Regions from separate parts of the Bradyrhizobium sp. BR 1432 genome, predicted to be linked through region 3. Evidence: riboswitches for the same ligand, from Rfam matches in the RefSeq annotation. Region 3 holds a riboswitch; each other region holds the start of a gene.

Region 1 (5,518 bases), 1.4 Mb from region 3:
AGAGCGCCAGCGCGACAACACAACGCGACACGCGATACGCAAACAACTCAAACATTCTTCATCCTTGACTGACACCCCCGCTTCCCGCCGGCCCGTGCAGCGGCCGACATCCGAAAGGCCGTTAAGCCGTCCGATGTGGCGAGAAAAAGACGCCGCGTCGGCGAATAGCTGCGATGATCTTGCGTCAATACTCATCTGATGTTGCCGCATTGCGGACAACAGCATTAACTGCGATCCTCCAAATGCGGCTTGAACAGAGGGAAACGGTTAATGCCCCACGCCACGACCAGGGACGACGTCCGCATCTATTTCGAGGAGGCGGGCCAGGGATCGCCGATCATTTTTCTGCACGAGTTTGCGGCTGACTACACCAATTGGGAGCCGCAGATGCGCTACTTCTCGCGCGGTCATCGCTGCATCACTTACTCTGCGCGCGGCTACACGCCCTCGGACGTGCCCGATGGCGAGGTCTATACCTACACGCATTTCTACACCGATGCGCTCGCGGTGCTCGATCATCTCGGGATCGAGCGCGCGCATGTCGTCGGCCTGTCGATGGGTGCCTACTCGTCGCTCCAGATCGGGCTCAACGCGCCGCAGCGCGCATTGTCGATGACGCTGGCCGGCGTCGGCTCGGGCTCGGAGATCGAGAAATCTCGACACCTGGCGCAAGCAGTGCCGCGCCAATGCCGAGCAGTTCGAGACATCAGGCTCCGCGGAAGTCGCAAAGGTCACGCGCGAGGCGCCGAGCCGGATTCCCTTCCTGGTGAAGGATCCGCGCGGCCACGCCGATTTCTACGCCGCGCTGGCACGGCACGATGCCAGCGGCTCGGCGCGCACGATGCGCGGCTTCCAGGGCGGCCGTCCCTCGATCTACACGATGACGGACGCGATCAAGAGCGCAACGACGCCCGCGCTGATCATCTGCGGCGACGAGGACGACCCGTGCGTCGGCCCGAGCCTGTTCTTGAAGAAGCACCTTCCGGCGGCCGGGCTCGCAATGTTTCCGAAGTCGGGCCACGTGCTCAATCTCGAGGAGCCCGCGCTGTTCAACGAGAGCGTGGAGCGGTTCGTCACGCTGGTGGAAGCGGGCCGCTGGCCGGTGCGCGATCCGCGGTCGGTGGCGCACTAGAACGAAGGCGTCGCCACACACGCCGTCATTGCGAGCGCAGCGAAGCAATCCAGAATCCCCCGCGGAAAAACTCTGGATTGCTTCGCTGCGCTCGCAATGACGAAAAGCTACTTTCCCTGCCCGCGGCTCAGCAAGAGCACGCCCTGCTCGCCGAACATGTTCCACACCCACCACGGCAGGTTCAGCGGCACCGGGCGGCCGTAGAGGTCGAGCGCCACCGAACGCTCCATCTTGACGTTGATCTCGTCGCAGAGCTCGACGAAATCCTTGATGGTGCAGAAATGAATGTTGGCGGTGTCGTACCAGGTCGCCGGCAGGTTCTCGGTGCGCGGCATGTGGCCGCCGATCAGGAGTTGGAGCCGCATCTTCCAGAAGCCGAAATTCGGGAACGAGACGATGGCGCGGCGGCCGATGCGCAGCAGATTTCCAGCACCACCCGCGGCTGCCGCGTCGCCTGCAGCGTCTGCGACAGGATCACGTAGTCGAAGGCATCGTCGGGATAGTTGACGAGGTCGGTGTCGGCGTCGCCCTGCACCACCGCAAGCCCCTTGGCGACGCAGCGGTTGACGCCCTCGCGCGACAGCTCGATGCCGCGACCGTCGATGCCGCGCGTTTCCAGCAGCTGGAGCAGATCGCCCTCGCCGCAGCCGACGTCGAGCACCTTCGAGCCCGGCTTGACCATCTCGGCCACGAGCCGATGGTCGGCGCGAAACTGACCGGACGGCCCGGCCGCAACGCCATTCAACGGCAGCACTTCCTGTACCGACATCTTAGCCACCTCTGCCGTCGAGCCCGCGTGCCTTGCCTGCCGATTGCAGGAAGGCGCGCGATGTCGAAGAATTCGGGCACGTCGAGCAGGAAGGCGTCGTGACCGCGATCGGTCTCGATCTCGGCGAACGACACCCGAGCACTCGACGCATTCAGGGCGCGTGCACCAGGGCGCGCAATTCCGAGGTCGAGACGAGCCAGTCGCTGGTGAAGGAGACCACGCAAAAGCGCGTCTTGATGCCGGCGAACGCCTTCGCCAGCACACCGCCATGGTCGGCGGCGATGTCGAAATAATCCATCGCGCGCGTCAGGTCAGAGATAGGAGTTGGCATCGAAGCGCTCGACGAAGGACGAGCCCTGGTAGCGCAGATAGAACTCGACCTGGAAATCGGCATCGAACGAGAAGGTCGGCAGCTCACGGTCCTGCATGCGGCGGCCGAATTTTCGGTGCAGCGCGGCGTCGGAGAGATAGGTGATGTGCGCCGCCATGCGCGCGACCGCTAGCCCGCGATGCGGATGGATGCCGCGGTCGGCATAGCCGCCATTGTGCCAGTCGGGATCGGCCATCACCGCCTGGCGGCCGAGCTCGTGGAACGCGATGTTCTGCGCCGAGTGCCGCGTCGAGCAAGCAATCGCCAGTGCGGAGTACACGCGAACAGGATAGGCCGCGGTCCATTGCAGCACCTGCATGCCACCCATCGACCCGCCCACGACCGCGAACAGCGTGTCGATGCCGAGCCGGTCGATCAGCATCGCCTGCGCGCGCACCATGTCGGGAATGGTGATGACAGGGAAATCGAGGCCCCAGACCTTGCCCGTGGCGGGATTGATCGACGCCGGCCCGGTCGAGCCCATGCAGCCGCCGATCACGTTGGAGCAGATGATGAAGTAGTGTTGAGGATCAAGCGGACGGCCGGGGCCGACCAGCGTCTCCCACCAGCCGGGCTTGCCGGTGACGGGATGCACATTGGCGACATGCTGATCGCCGGTCAGCGCATGGCAGATCAGAACGGCGTTGGAGCGATCGGCGTTCAATTCGCCATAGGTCTGGTAGGCGATCTGGAACGGCGACAGATCGATGCCGCAATCGAGCCGTAGCGGTTGATCGGCGCCGAAATACATAATCTGCGAACTCGGATGATCGACCTCGTGCGACCGATCATCGGTGCTGATCGCAGGACTCGGTATCGACTTGACGCTACCCATTTTGACCATCGACCTCGTTTGCGATCGGACTTCAGACCGCAGTGACATCAGGCCATGAAAAACCCGGCCTGAACGATAGGTTCGGCCGGGATCGGAAGCGTCCCCGGCCTGTTTAGCGAGTTTTTTAACGTGGCTGCAAGCCGGCCGGCTCAAATGACCACGGAACAGGCAAAAACTACCGTCTGGGGCGGTTTTCGTCAAGTCGCGGCCCGGATCAACCGGATTTGCCTCCGAGCGGTCGATCGAAAAGGCCGTCATTTCTCTTTGCTTTCGCTGCCTATCCTGCCTAATCAGGATAGACCGCAGCTGACCGCTTTTGCGGATCGGCACCTCTCAACAGCTCTTTGTCAGTCATGTCCCAACGTCCGCCCGCGCCACCATCGCTTCAGGAATTGCGCAAGGAGATCGACGCGATCGACGAGGGCATGCATCGCCTCCTGATGCTGCGCGGCGACATCATCGACCGTCTAATCCAGGTGAAGCAGACCCAGGAAGTCGGCTCGGCGTTCCGCCCGGCGCGTGAGGCCGCCATGATGCGTGACCTCGTGCAGCGCCATCGCGGCATCCTGCCGCTCGACACGGTCGAGAGCATCTGGCGCGTCATCATCTCGACCTTCACCTATGTGCAGGCGCCTTTCTCCGTGCATGCCGACATCTCGGTGAGCGAGCCGGCGATGCGCGATTCCGCGCGCTTCCACTTCGGCTTCACCGTGCCTTACGTCGCGCATTTCAGCGCGCAGGCGGCGGTCGAGGCGGTAGCGAAGTCCAAGGGCGATCTGGCGCTGGTCTCGGCCACCTCGAGCCGCACGCCGTGGTGGCTGTCGCTCGAGGAAGAAGGTGCGCCAAAGATCATCGCGCGGCTGCCCTTCGTCGAGCGCGCCGACCATCCGGCCGCGATGCCCGTGTTCGCGGTGTCGCGGGTCGCCGACAGCGCCCTGGTGACGGAGGTCGAGACCTTCAGCGTCCGCGTCTCGGGCTGGAACGCCGACGTCGCGCGCGCGCTGTCGCCGCTGGCCGAGATCGTGGCGGTGCCCGATACCGCCTTTGACGGCGCCGCCCTACTGGTCTCGGTCACGAGCGCGACCAGCATCGACAAAATCAAGGCTGCCCTGATCGAGGCGAGGGCCTCGGTGCGCTCCACGGCTCTCGTCGGCAGCCACGCAACGCGCTATACGGTGCCCCCGACCGGGCCGAAATCGTAAGTCGCGAGCCGTCCCGCCAATCCGGAGTTTAAGATGTCCCGCCCCGTGCCGAATCCCGGCATTCTCGATATTGCGCCCTACACGCCCGGCAAGAGCCCGGTGCCGGAGCCGGGCCGCAAGGTGTTCAAGCTCTCGGCCAACGAGACGCCGTTCGGACCCTCGCCCAAAGCGATCGAGGCGTTCAAGCACGTGGCGGATCACCTGGAAGACTATCCGGAAGGCACCTCACGCGTGCTGCGCGAGGCGATAGGGCGTTCCTTCGGGCTCGACCCCAACCGCATCATCTGCGGCGCCGGCTCGGACGAGATCCTCAATCTGCTCGCGCACACCTATCTCAGCCAGGGCGACGAGGCGATCTCCACCACGCACGGCTTCCTGGTCTACCCGATCGCGACCATGGCGAACGGGGCCAAGAACGTGGTCGCGCCCGAAAGCAACTTCACCGCCGACGTCGACGCCATCCTCAAGGCCGTGACACCGCGGACAAAACTGATCTGGCTCGCCAATCCCGACAACCCGACCGGCACCTATCTGCCGTTCGACGAGGTCAAGCGCCTGCGCGCCGGCCTGCCGTCGCACGTGCTGCTGGTGCTGGATGCCGCCTATTGCGACTACGTCTCGCGCAACGACTACGAGATGGGGATCGAGCTCGTCGCCACCACCGAGAACACCGTGGTGACGCACACCTTCTCCAAGATCCACGGTCTTGCGGCGCTGCGCATCGGCTGGATGTTCGGCCCCGAGCACATCATCGACGCTGTCAACCGCATCCGCGGTCCCTTCAACGTGTCGACGCCGGCAATGTATGCCGCGGTCGCCGCGATCGAGGACACCGCGCACCAGGCGATGTCGAAGCAGTTCACCGAGACCTGGCGCAATCGGCTGACCGAAGAGATCGGCAAGCTCGGGCTGAAGGTGACGCCGAGCGTCGCCAATTTCGTGCTGATCCACTTCCCGACCGACAGGGGCAAGACCTCGGACGATGCCGACGCTTACCTCACCAAACGGGGCCTGGTGCTGCGCGCGCTGAAGAACTACGGCTTGCCGCATGCGCTGCGCATGACCATCGGTACCGAGGAGGCTAACCGCCTCGTGATCGAGGCCCTGCGCGACTTCATGGCCGGCAAATGAGTGCGCAGACACACTTCCAGCGCGTCGCGCTGATCGGCTTCGGCCTGATCGGCGGCTCGATCGCGCGTGCGGCGAAGCT
Region 2 (5,518 bases), 3.4 Mb from region 3:
AGTCGCAGCCCACCCGGCCATTCGGGAGGCTGCCGCGGTCTCCGTGCCCAGCGAACATGGCGAGGACGACGTGCTCGTCGCAGTGTCCCTCGCCGAAGGTCAGACCCTGGATCCCGCGGACCTCATCCACTTCCTCAGGCCAAGAATGGCTCACTTCATGGTGCCGCGCTACGTCCGCATCCTGAGCGATCTGCCAAAGACGCCAACTAACAAGATTGAAAAATATCTGCTGCGCAGGGACGGGGTTACGTCCGACACGTTTGATCGCGATGCGGCTGGGATTGTCATCAGGAGTGAGCCTGTACGCTCACCGCGCTAGCGCGCTCTCTTCGACGCAGGCGCTCACCCGGATGCCCTACTTAGCGAAAGCCCACCCCAGCTTTGCGTACGTTATACCACGCAGCACTACCCCATGAACGCCTGCACCAATGGACAGCCCTTACCAGCGAGTGAACGCAAAAACACCAGGCAGGAAAAGCGTCGTCGCTTCCAGCGTGAATATGGCGGCTCGAGCAAAAAAACGGAACGCGAGCCTCGGCTCTGCTCTATGGCTATGCAGAAAGGAGGAAAGTCGCCGCAGTTGACACAAGACTGCCAACGGCTTCCCTGCACTTCTCAAAGCTGACGAGACGATCGCCCGTAAGCTCGTTCATGTAGACCCGCCGGTTCACCTCTATCATTAGCGATTGAACCCTCATGTCGGCACGGTAGTGTTTCGCCGGAACGAGCGCGCCCGAAAATGGTCTGTCAGCAGCAACGGTGAACCCGAGTTTCCTTGCAGCGTCTGCAATTGCTCCACTCAGTCCATGCGCGGTGTGGAGAGGATCCGTCCCAATGCAGATTTCGGGTCTCCGCGGGTCCTGGTCAGGCTCGTGCGGTAGCGGACGATCAGCGAAACTGTGGCAATCGATAATGAGGCAACGGTCTTCACGGCGGAGCACCTTGTCCACGGCCGACGTGAGTAACTCATGATGCGGCCGATACCACCGCGTCATAATACGCTCATGTTCAGGCGCCGAAGCTGTGGCTCGCAGGCGTCTCCCGGTGCTGGTTGCGGTGTAGATCGCGCCCATGCCGCGGCCTGCCATCGGCTCGTCTGCATCGTCTGAAAAGCGTTCCACGTCGCATACCAGCCGGCTGACTGGAAACACAACTCGCTCCGCTTCATGAAGCGTAGGTGGGAATAGCTCGTCGGTAAAAGCGTCCGTCATCCGGAGCAACTCAGTTTCGAGCTCACTCTCGCCGAGAGACAGTCGCGCGCGCTCATCGGCCGGAATCAGGCGAGAACTGTGGGGAATGTGCAGCACAGCGATCTTTCTCGCATCCATCCCGTTTCGGATTTCGGTGCTCTGCCTAATGGTCATTGCCAGTTCTCCCCATTCCGGATGGCCCCCGGCGCGCCGGGCTGGTCATCGATCCAGCCAGTTTGGCGCGCGTTGCTGACCAGTCGCTCCACTTCATTCGAGGTCACGGCCCTGTTTTTTAGCCGGACCGTGATCCGGCCTCGGGCAAGCCCGGTGGCGAGAGCATTATAGAACAGGCGCTGGACAAAGCCGGCCGATGGGCGGCCGGTTTCAGCGATCACCATGCTGCGGATTGGCATGATGCGGCCCACGCGGACAATGGCTGGAGCGGGAAGGGAAGACGCGGCCAGTCCGATGATGACACGGCGCCGCGTTGGCGGAGCGGAATACAGACTTAAAGGTGGGATAGACATGTTGCCCCCTGAGCTTCGCCGGAGGCTGGTACTGCCTGGATTGCCACTGAACAGCCCCATCCCACAAGTGTGGATACCACCTTACCGCAGCGGGCAGGTTGGTGAAGGTACCAGCCTTCGTCTTGATGTACCTTGTACATGGGAGGCGAACGAGAAACGTTCAAGTAGCGCCCGCCGGTCTGCTCTCGCGTCCAGAGATTCGGTTCCTCGACGTCGAAAGAGAATCATCATCCCTAAATTGGCGCCTGACCTCGTAATCGGGATCCGGCGACGAACGAGCGCAAATATACCTGCCCGATCACGCGCCATCGCAAGTGAAGCTGATCAGCTATCTCGAAGATAGGTTTAACTGACGAGCTCAAGTGGACAAGGACTTCAGCTCCGGCGGCGGGGCGCCCTTCCCCTCGAGCATCCCCAGCGCCAGCGCGGCCTCCACCCGCACGCTCGGATCCTTATCACCCGCTAGCTGTCGGAGGGGGATGAGGGCTTGTTCGATCCCCGGGAAGGTCGGACCGAGGCGCCCGAGGTGCCAGGCCGCCAGGCTGCGGACGAAGGCAAGCTCGTCGCCTAACTCCGCAATAAGGACGGTGACCGACTCTCCACCCAGCGGCGCCACCCGGGCGAGGGCCGCCGCCGCCCAGACGCGCACGAACTCAACCGGGTCCTGGAGGGCCGCAGCGAGGTCGGACACAGCCTCGGTTGCCGCGGGGCCGATCTCGCCCAGGGCATATGCGCCGAGGCGGCGCTGGAGCGGATCGCTGCTCGAAAGCTCCCCCACCCAGTCTGCGATGGAAGTCCCTAGGTAAGTGACCTGCGCGCTCATGGTCCGACCCTACTCAAGGCGCCACGCCGAGCCGGCGGTCCAGGTTGAACGCGGCGCTGATCAACCCGATGTGAGTGAATGCCTGCGGGAAGTTGCCCAGCGCTTCGCCACGCGGACCCGTTTCCTCGGCGTACAGGCCGAGGTGGTTGGCATAGGTCAGCATCTTCTCGAAGATGAAGCGGGCCTCCTCGGCGCGGCCCGACCGGGCCAGCGCTTCCACCAGCCAGAACGTACACATATTGAACGTCCCCTCGCTCCCGGTCAGGCCGTCGCCGGCTCCTCTGCCGATCTCGTAGCGGTGCACCAGGCTGTCGGAGACCAGCTCCGCCATGGTCCGATCGAGCGTCCCGCGCATGCGGGGGTCAGTCGGCGACAGGAAGAAGACGAGCGGCATGATCAGGTTGGACGCATCCACCGCGTCGGTGGCGAAGTGCTGCACGAAGGTCTGCCGCTCCGTGTCCCAGCCGCGCGTCATGATGGCCTCGTAGATGCGGTCTCGCTCCGCGGCCAGGCGGGTGCGGTCCAGCGGCAGGCTCCGCTTCTGCGCAAGGCGGATCGCTCGGTCCAGCGCCACCCAGCACTGCACCTTGGAGTAGACGAACTGCTGCTGTCCACCGCGCACCTCCCAGATGCCATCGTCGGCTCGCTCCCAGTTGTTCGCCACCCAGTCGAGCATCTTGCGCAGGTGGCACCAGAAGTCATAGCCGGTCGGCGTCCCGTACTTGTCGTACAGGTAGACGGCGTCCATCAGCTCGCCATAGATGTCCAGCTGCAGCTGCGCGGCAGCGGCGTTTCCGACTCGCACCGGACGCGAGCCGCGGTAGCCATCGAGGTGGCCGAGGACCTCCTCGGGTAGTTCGTGCCCGCCGTCGATGCGGTACATAGTCTGCAACGGGTTGCCCCGGGCGCCCTCGACGGCCCGCTGTTCCAACCAGGCCATGAACTGCTCCGCCTCCGACGTCAGCCCCAGGCGCAGGAAGGCGTAATTGGTGAAAGCGGCGTCGCGCACCCAAGTATAACGATAGTCCCAGTTGCGCACTCCGCCGATCTCTTCCGGCAGCCCGCAGGTCGGCGCCGCCACGATCGCGCCGGTCGGCGCGAACGTCAGCAGCTTCAATACCAGCGCCGAGCGGTGGACCATCTCGCGCCAGCGACCTGAATAGTTGCACTTTCTCAGCCACTGCCGCCAAAAGGCCAGGGTTTGCGTCAGGGCCTCCGTGCCGACCAGCCGCGCCTCGAGCAGGACGCCGTCATGATCGCTATCGTGGCCGTTCTCCTCCACCTGGCGGAGGATGAACGTGGTCGTCTCGCCGGGGTTGAGAACGAACTCGGCAGCGACGCCGTCGCCCTGCCGACCAAGCGGGAAGCGGCTGACTAGCGAGACTTTCATGCCTTGCGCCTCGAAGATCGCTCCCCGGCCCTCCAGGACGACCTGGTGGGGCCGGCGGGCGAAGTCGAAAGCCGGCCGGCAGTCGAGGCGGAATCGAACCGACCCGCGCACCGCCCGCACTACCCGGACGATCTGGTGGATCTTTCTGATCTCGCGCGGGCCTTGGACCGGCATGAAGTCGACGACCTCACCAACGCCCTGGTCGCTAAGAAAGCGCGTCACCAGGACGTTGCTGTCAGGCATGTACATCTGTTTGTGCTGCGCCTCGTAGAGACTGGCGATGCGGAATGAGCCCCCTTTCTGGTCGTCGAGGATCGCCGCGAAGACGCTCGGTGAGTCAAAGTGCGGCAGGCAGCACCAGTCGATGGACCCGTCGATGCCGACCAGGGCAATGGTGTGCAGGTCGCCGATGACGCCATAGGACTCGATCGGCTTGTAGCCCATGATCTCGTCTCCTCCGCACGCTCGACGCTGATCGAGCCCCATGATGGGCATATCGTCAATGCCCTGAGGCGGAGAAAAGAGACAGCGGATATTCAACTTTTTTGCTCGCTTATCTCGCTCGCGGCCCCCTCGCCAGTAAAATTTCTGAAATTCGGAACTCTAAAGCGTCCGAAAAACATCGTTTGCATCGACTGATCCAATACAGGGTCGCTGGAAATTGCGCACGCGAGAGCGAAGTCTAGCAATCTCTTCCCGCGAGAACCTTTCGGCTGCTGCGGGGCCTTCGCAACAGTAGTCGGATCCGCAACTCGGGAACTGCGTCCGCTCAACCCGGAGAGCGGCACTATTCGGCATGTCGGCGCTTGGCCTTTGGACATGCGCGTCCGGTCGAATGTCCGCTTCGCGCCAAGAGCTGCCCTCCCCGCTGGGTTCGGTTTTGAGCCACACTCGAACTCAGTGACCTTTCGACCTCGGGCAGGTATGCTCAACGACGCAGGGATAACGGCGGTTTTCGAATCCGGAATATTCGGCGCCCGGATCTCTGGATGAGCCGGACGAGACCGCATTTGGGAGTCGTCGCACTGCTGTCGCAAGCCGCCGGGCCCCTTCGTGCAGACGGTCAGGAGGATTGAGCGTGACATTCAAGCGAATGCCGTTTCGGTCTTGACCGGGCGAACACAAGGAAACGCGACAATGAAGTGCTTCGAATTGCAGGGACCGGATGGGGTCGAGGGACTCAAGCTGGTCAACAGACCCGTCCCGCAGGCCGGACCGGGCCAAGTGCTGGTGCGCATCAAGGCTGCGACGCTCAACTATCGCGACCTTCTCACGATCAAGGGCGGGTACGGTTCGCGTCAGAAATTTCCGTTGATACCGGTTTCCGACGGTGCCGGCCTCGTGGAGGCCGTCGGTCCGGATGTGAAGGCATTCGCGCCTGGCGATCGCGTCGTCGGCAGCTTCTTCGAGACATGGATCGGCGGCGAACCAAGTGCGGCGAAGATGCAGGGAGCCCTCGGAGGCGCTGTCGACGGCGTCCTCGCCGAGTACCGCGTCTTTTCATCGCAAGCGCTGGTCCGAACTCCGGATCACCTCTCCGACCTCGAGGCTGCCGCCCTGCCCTGCGCGGGGCTGACCGCATGGAGCG
Region 3 (5,518 bases):
CCGAGTGCCCTGTCTGCCGCCGAAGGGCGGCTCGAAGGCGATGGGCACGCTGCCGCATGTCGCAAGCAAGCTCGTCGCCGGCCAGCCCGTCGTCATCGTCGCGTTCGGCTCGTCGTCGACCGCAGGATTCGGTGCGAGTTCGCCGGAGTTCAATTATCCGAACCGCCTCGCCGCACAGCTGCGCCGGAATTATCCGACCGCCGACATCACCGTCGTCAATGCCGGCGTTGGTGGCGAGGATGCGCCCGAGATGATGAAGCGCCTTCAGACGCAGGTGATCGACGTGCATCCGGATATGGTGATCTGGCAGGTCGGCACCAACGCCGTGCTGCGCAACCTCGATCCCGGCGAGACCGCAAAGATAGTCGAGGATGGCATTTCCCGCATCCAGGCTGCGGGCGGCGCCGACATCGTGCTGGTCGATCCGCAATATTCGCCGGCGGTCAACAAGCGCGCCGAGAGCGCGGGCAAGATGGTGAAGCTGCTCGGCAAGGTCGCCGAGCTCCGTCACGTCGGCATCTTCCCGCGCTTCGAGGTGATGCGCGAGTGGCACGAGAAGCAGGCGATCCCGGTCGAGGGCTTCGTCATCGCCGACGGCCTACACATGAACGATTGGGGCTATGCCTGCTTCGCCCAGCTCCTCGGCGACGACATCATCCACTCCGTCGGCCAGATCAAGCTCGGGGTGAACGTGCCGGCCGACGTGCGGGCGTATCGGCCGATGTAGGTATGAATGCCGTAGGGTGGGCAAAGGCGCGCTCTTCGCGCGCCGTGCCCACCATCTATCGGCAGTGTGATCGTGAATGGTGGGCACGCTTCGCTTTGCCCACCCTACGAGTCCGAGCCTTTGGCTCGCTCACGCCTTCTCCAGCGCCGCGGTCAAATCCTCGATCAGATCGTCCGCATGCTCGAGCCCGGCGGAGAAGCGGATGAAGCCCTCGCTGATGCCGAGCGCGGCGCGGTCTTCCGGCTTCAAACGCTGATGCGTCGTGGTCGCCGGATGCGTGACGAGACTCTTGGCGTCGCCGAGATTGTTGGAGATCTTCGCCAGCTTCAATTCATTGAGCACGCGGAACGCGGCCTGCTTGCCGCCCTTGACCTCGAAGCCGACCAGCGTCGAGCCGCCACGCATCTGCTTCTTCACCAGCGCCGCCTGCGGGTGATCGGCGCGGCCGGGATAGACCAACCGCGAAATCTTCGGATGGCTGGCCAGCACCTCGGCAATGCGCGCCGCGGTGTCGGTCTGCGCGCGCACGCGCACGCCCAGCGTCTCCAGGCCCTTGAGCAGGACCCAGGCGTTGAACGGCGAGATCGACGGGCCGGTCTGGCGCATGAAATTGTGGATGTGCTCGGCGATGAAGGCTTCCGAGGACAGGATGATGCCGCCCAGACAGCGGCCCTGGCCGTCGATGTGCTTGGTCGCCGAATAGACCACGACGTCGGCCCCGAGCGCGAGCGGGCTCTGCCAGATCGGCGTTGCGAAGACGTTGTCGACCACGAGCCGCGCGCCACCCTTGTGCGCGATCTCGGCGATGCCGGGGATGTCGAGCACATCCAGCGTCGGGTTGGTCGGACTCTCCAGGAAGAACGTCTTGGTGTTGGGCTTGAGCGCCTGCTGCCACTGGTCGAGATCGAGGCCGTCGACCAGCGTGGTCTCGATGCCGTAGCGCGGCAGCAAATCCTGCACCACATAGAGGCACGAGCCGAACAGCGCCCGCGAGGCTACCACATGGTCGCCCGCCTTCAGCGGCGCCAGGATCGCGGTCGTCACCGCCGCCATGCCGGTGGCCGCCGAGCGGGCCGCCTCGGCGCCTTCGAGCTCGATCATGCGGCGCTCGAACATCGCGATGGTCGGATTGGAGTAGCGCGAATAGATGAAGCCGGGGTCCTCGCCCTTGAACCGCGCCTCGCACTCCTCGGCGCTGTTGTAGACGTACCCTTGCGTCAGGAACAGCGCCTCCGACGTCTCGCCATATTGCGAGCGCAGGGTCCCGGAATGGACCAGGCGGGTTTCGGGACGGTAGGTGGCAGGCGACTTCGACATAGGACCCTCCGACATGACCGTCGAGCGAGAACGGTCACAAAAAACCGGCCTGGATATCTCCACGGGCCGGGATCAGCGAGGTCCCGGCCTGTTTAGCGACTTATTTAACGTGGCTGCAAGCCGGCCGGCTCAAATCACCACGGGATAAGTGATGCTCATATTCCGCAATGCCCTTTCCGTCAAGGCGTCCATCGGATAGCCGTAAAAGGCTAGTATTTCCCGTATATCGGGATGCGTTTGCCCCTTGCTGAGGACCCCCGGTTGACGTTCACGGTCGCTGCCGACGCCAATGGTATCCTGCCCGACCGCATGATCGCGGCGATGGCGGAGGCGGGGCTCATCCTGCCCGCGTACGACTTCGTCGAGAGCCAGATCCAGCCGGCGAGCCTCGATTTGCGCCTCGGCGACATCGCCTATCGCGTCCGCGCCAGCTTCCTGCCCGGTCCCGGCGCCACCGTCGCCGAACGCATCGACGAATTGAAGCTGCACGAGTTCAGCCTGGCCGACGGCGCGGTGCTGGAGACCAACTGCGTCTACATCGTGCCGCTGCTGGAAAGCCTCGCGCTGCCGCCGGAGATCGTCGCGGCCGCGAACCCCAAGAGCTCGACCGGCCGGCTCGACGTCTTCACCCGCGTGATCGCCGACGGTACCCGCCGCTTCGACATGATCGGCGCCGGCTATCACGGCCCGCTCTATGCCGAGATCAGCCCGAAGACGTTTCCGGTGCTGGTGCGCGAGGGCTCGCGCCTGTCGCAGGTCCGCTTCCGCACTGGCGACGCCATCCTCAATGCCGACGAGCTCGATGCGCTGCATGCCGCCGAACGCCTGGTCGACATCGACGATGCCGATCTCTCCGGTGGCGTCGCCGTCTCCGTCGACCTGTCGGGTGAGAAAGCGAATGGCTTCGTCGGTTATCGCGCCAAGCGCCACACCGGCGTCGTCGACGTCGACCGCCGCTCCGGCTATGCAGTAGAGGATTTCTGGGAGCCGATCTCGGCCCGCCCCGACGGCAGCCTGATCCTCGATCCCGGCGAGTTCTACATCCTCGCCTCCAAGGAAGCTGTGCAGGTCCCGCCCGACTACGCCGCCGAGATGGTGCCGTTCGATCCCTTGGTCGGCGAGTTCCGCGTGCACTATGCCGGATTCTTTGATCCCGGCTTCGGCTATGCTGGTGCCGGCGGGCAAGGCGCGCGCGCCGTGCTCGAGGTGCGCTCGCGCGAAGTGCCGTTCATTCTCGAACACGGCCAGATCGTCGGCCGCCTCGTCTACGAGAAGATGCTGGCGCGCCCCGACGCCATGTACGGCCAGCGCATCGGCTCCAACTACCAGGCGCAGGGCCTCAAACTATCGAAGCATTTTCGGGTGTAGCCCGATCCTGTAGCCCGGATGGAGCGCAAGCGTAATCCGGGAGTTCTCTCGCTTGTGGCACCAATACCGGATTACGCTGCGCTCCATCCGGGCTACAAGGTGTTGGCATGACCGATCAATCCGAACTCGACGCACATATCCTCGACGACGTTGCGGACGCGCTGATCTATTCGGATCGCTCCGGCACAATCACACGCTGGAATCGGGCATCGGCCGCCCTGTTCGGCTTCTCCGCCGGGGAAGCGCTGGGGCAGAATCTCGATCTGATCATTCCAGAGCATCTGCGCGCCGCACACTGGAGGGGTTTTGAGGCTGCGCTTTCCAGCGGCACGATGAAGCTTGCAGGGCGTCCGACGCTGACACGCGCGCTGCACAAGAGCGGACGCAAGCTCTACATCGAGATGACCTTCGCGCTGGTGCGCGATGCCGCTGGAGCGGTGCAGGGATCGGTGGCGATGGCACGCGACGTGACGGAACGCGTCGAGCGCGAGCGCGCTGCCAAGGCCGCGCAAAATTCGTGATGCGGAATTGACGGGCCGTCGTGCAGGGCGGCCTGCATGCGCGTCATGTTGCCTGTCACCGGGTGCAGTGACACACTCGATCGAAACAACGATCGGGAGCGAACATGACCGCCGCATCAGACACAGCGCAGGAAGCCCAATGGAAACGCTGGCGCGCGGTCGCGGATCTCTATCACGCCTACTTCACGGGCCTGATCCTCACCGTGGTCACGCGGCGCGGCACGGCGGATGCCGCTGAATTCGTCTTCCGCGTGTTCCGCCGCCAGCAGCAGGAGCGCTTCCTGCCGGGGCTCGAAAAGCTCGGCCTCCGTCATCTGCCGCCGGCGGTGGCTGCTGCGCAATATCACTATCTCTCCAACTGGATCGGCGGCGTGCATGTCGAATACATGTATGAGAGTGATCGCAAAGCCTGGATCCGCTATCCGCCGCCGCGCTGGATCTGGAAGGGCACCGCGATCTGCGGCGTGCCCGGCGAGGTCAGCCGCGCGATGCTGCGTGGCTGGCACGCCAACAACGGCGTCGCGCTCGGCGATCTCCGCCTCGGCTTCGTCTGCACCAAGCAGAGCGTCGATGGCCAAGACGGTCTCGAAGGCTATTACCACCAATACGATCACCCACTCGAGCTCGACCAGCGCCTGGTGTTCGCGCGGCATCTGGAGGCCCCTACGTTCGATGCGAAGACCGCGCCGGCTTTGCCGGTTGCGAGCTGGCCGAAACCGCGGCTGGAAAAAGCCTATCGCAACTACGCAATGGAATATGTCCGCACCGCCGCGCCGGTGATGGTGCAGCTGTTCGGCCCGGAAGATGCCGGCTATCTCCTGCACCTCACCGGCAAGCTGATCGGCATGCAGTATTTCGACGAGGTCGCGGCGGCGTTGGCGATGAGCCGTGGCGGTGCGCGCGAATTTGCATCGTTCCTGAACGCGCTGTTCGCCGCGCAGGACGATGTCGCCGAAACGGTGCAATCAGAAGGCGCGTTCGAAACAAGCCAGCAGAGCTGGAAGTTGATGGACGACGTCGCCGACTATCACCCCGCCTGCGCCAAGTTGCTGGAAGGACTGTTCGAAGGCCTCGCTGCGGGATGCGGACGAAACATCGGCGTGCGCATGCGCACCGCGAGGGGCGGCCGCCCGCCGCTGGTCTGGACGATTGAATAGGCCAGGGTGCCGCCGCACCACTTCGCCTCTCCCCGCCTGCGGGGAGAGGCCGGAATTTGCGAAAGCAAATTCCGGGTGAGGGGGTCTCCACGAGTCCAACTGTCACTGCCTTTGCCGGAGCAGCCCCTCACCCCAGCCCTCTCCCCGTAAGAACGGGGAGAGGGAGAAGGAAAGCCGCAATTCGCGGGTTGAAATGCGCTGCCGCAGGGCACGCCTGCACCTGACGCAGGAGGAATTGCTGCGCAGCATGCTAACAAGCGCCTGTTGCGCTTTCCGCGCGAAGAAATCGTTTCGCACACCTGTTCATTGCCGCGCCGCAATTGGCGCTTGTGCCCGGGAGATGACATGTCCGACATCGCGGAAATCCCGGTCGATGCACAGGAGCGCCCGCTGCCGCCGCCTCCGCGGCCGGTCAGAAGCGCGCTGAC

What was found. A riboswitch is a leader RNA that binds a small molecule or an ion and turns the genes downstream of it on or off. The one in region 3 is predicted to bind S-adenosylmethionine.
Region 1: it holds a riboswitch for S-adenosylmethionine, as region 3 does, so the genes downstream of both, metX (homoserine O-acetyltransferase MetX) here and ACSKB8_RS12110 (O-succinylhomoserine sulfhydrylase) in region 3, are expected to answer to the same signal.
Region 2: it holds a riboswitch for S-adenosylmethionine, as region 3 does, so the genes downstream of both, ACSKB8_RS28770 (hypothetical protein) here and ACSKB8_RS12110 (O-succinylhomoserine sulfhydrylase) in region 3, are expected to answer to the same signal.

What each region holds. Positions count from the first base shown of each region.
Region 1 covers NZ_JBPUGF010000003.1:1,171,691-1,177,208, forward strand. The annotation lists gene ACSKB8_RS05690 (TIGR02594 family protein) at 1-55, opposite strand, end outside; partial or broken gene ACSKB8_RS05695 (alpha/beta fold hydrolase) at 271-1,132, shown strand; partial or broken gene metW (methionine biosynthesis protein MetW) at 1,240-1,901, opposite strand; partial or broken gene metX (homoserine O-acetyltransferase MetX) at 1,903-3,106, opposite strand; SAM riboswitch at 3,198-3,277, opposite strand; gene ACSKB8_RS05710 (chorismate mutase) at 3,460-4,308, shown strand; gene hisC (histidinol-phosphate transaminase) at 4,342-5,439, shown strand; gene ACSKB8_RS05720 (prephenate/arogenate dehydrogenase family protein) at 5,436-5,518, shown strand, end outside.
Region 2 covers NZ_JBPUGF010000003.1:5,945,413-5,950,930, reverse strand. The annotation lists gene ACSKB8_RS28780 (AMP-binding protein) at 1-319, shown strand, start outside; gene ACSKB8_RS28775 (N-formylglutamate amidohydrolase) at 552-1,364, opposite strand; gene ACSKB8_RS28770 (hypothetical protein) at 1,361-1,615, opposite strand; SAM-I-IV-variant riboswitch at 1,744-1,851, opposite strand; gene ACSKB8_RS28765 (HEAT repeat domain-containing protein) at 2,076-2,540, opposite strand; gene ACSKB8_RS28760 (glycoside hydrolase family 15 protein) at 2,554-4,374, opposite strand; gene ACSKB8_RS28755 (zinc-dependent alcohol dehydrogenase family protein) at 5,068-5,518, shown strand, end outside.
Region 3 covers NZ_JBPUGF010000003.1:2,536,704-2,542,221, forward strand. The annotation lists gene ACSKB8_RS12105 (SGNH/GDSL hydrolase family protein) at 1-727, shown strand, start outside; gene ACSKB8_RS12110 (O-succinylhomoserine sulfhydrylase) at 857-2,044, opposite strand; SAM riboswitch at 2,116-2,195, opposite strand; gene ACSKB8_RS12115 (2'-deoxycytidine 5'-triphosphate deaminase) at 2,276-3,412, shown strand; gene ACSKB8_RS12120 (PAS domain-containing protein) at 3,520-3,933, shown strand; gene ACSKB8_RS12125 (hypothetical protein) at 4,038-5,090, shown strand; gene ACSKB8_RS12130 (MATE family efflux transporter) at 5,436-5,518, shown strand, end outside.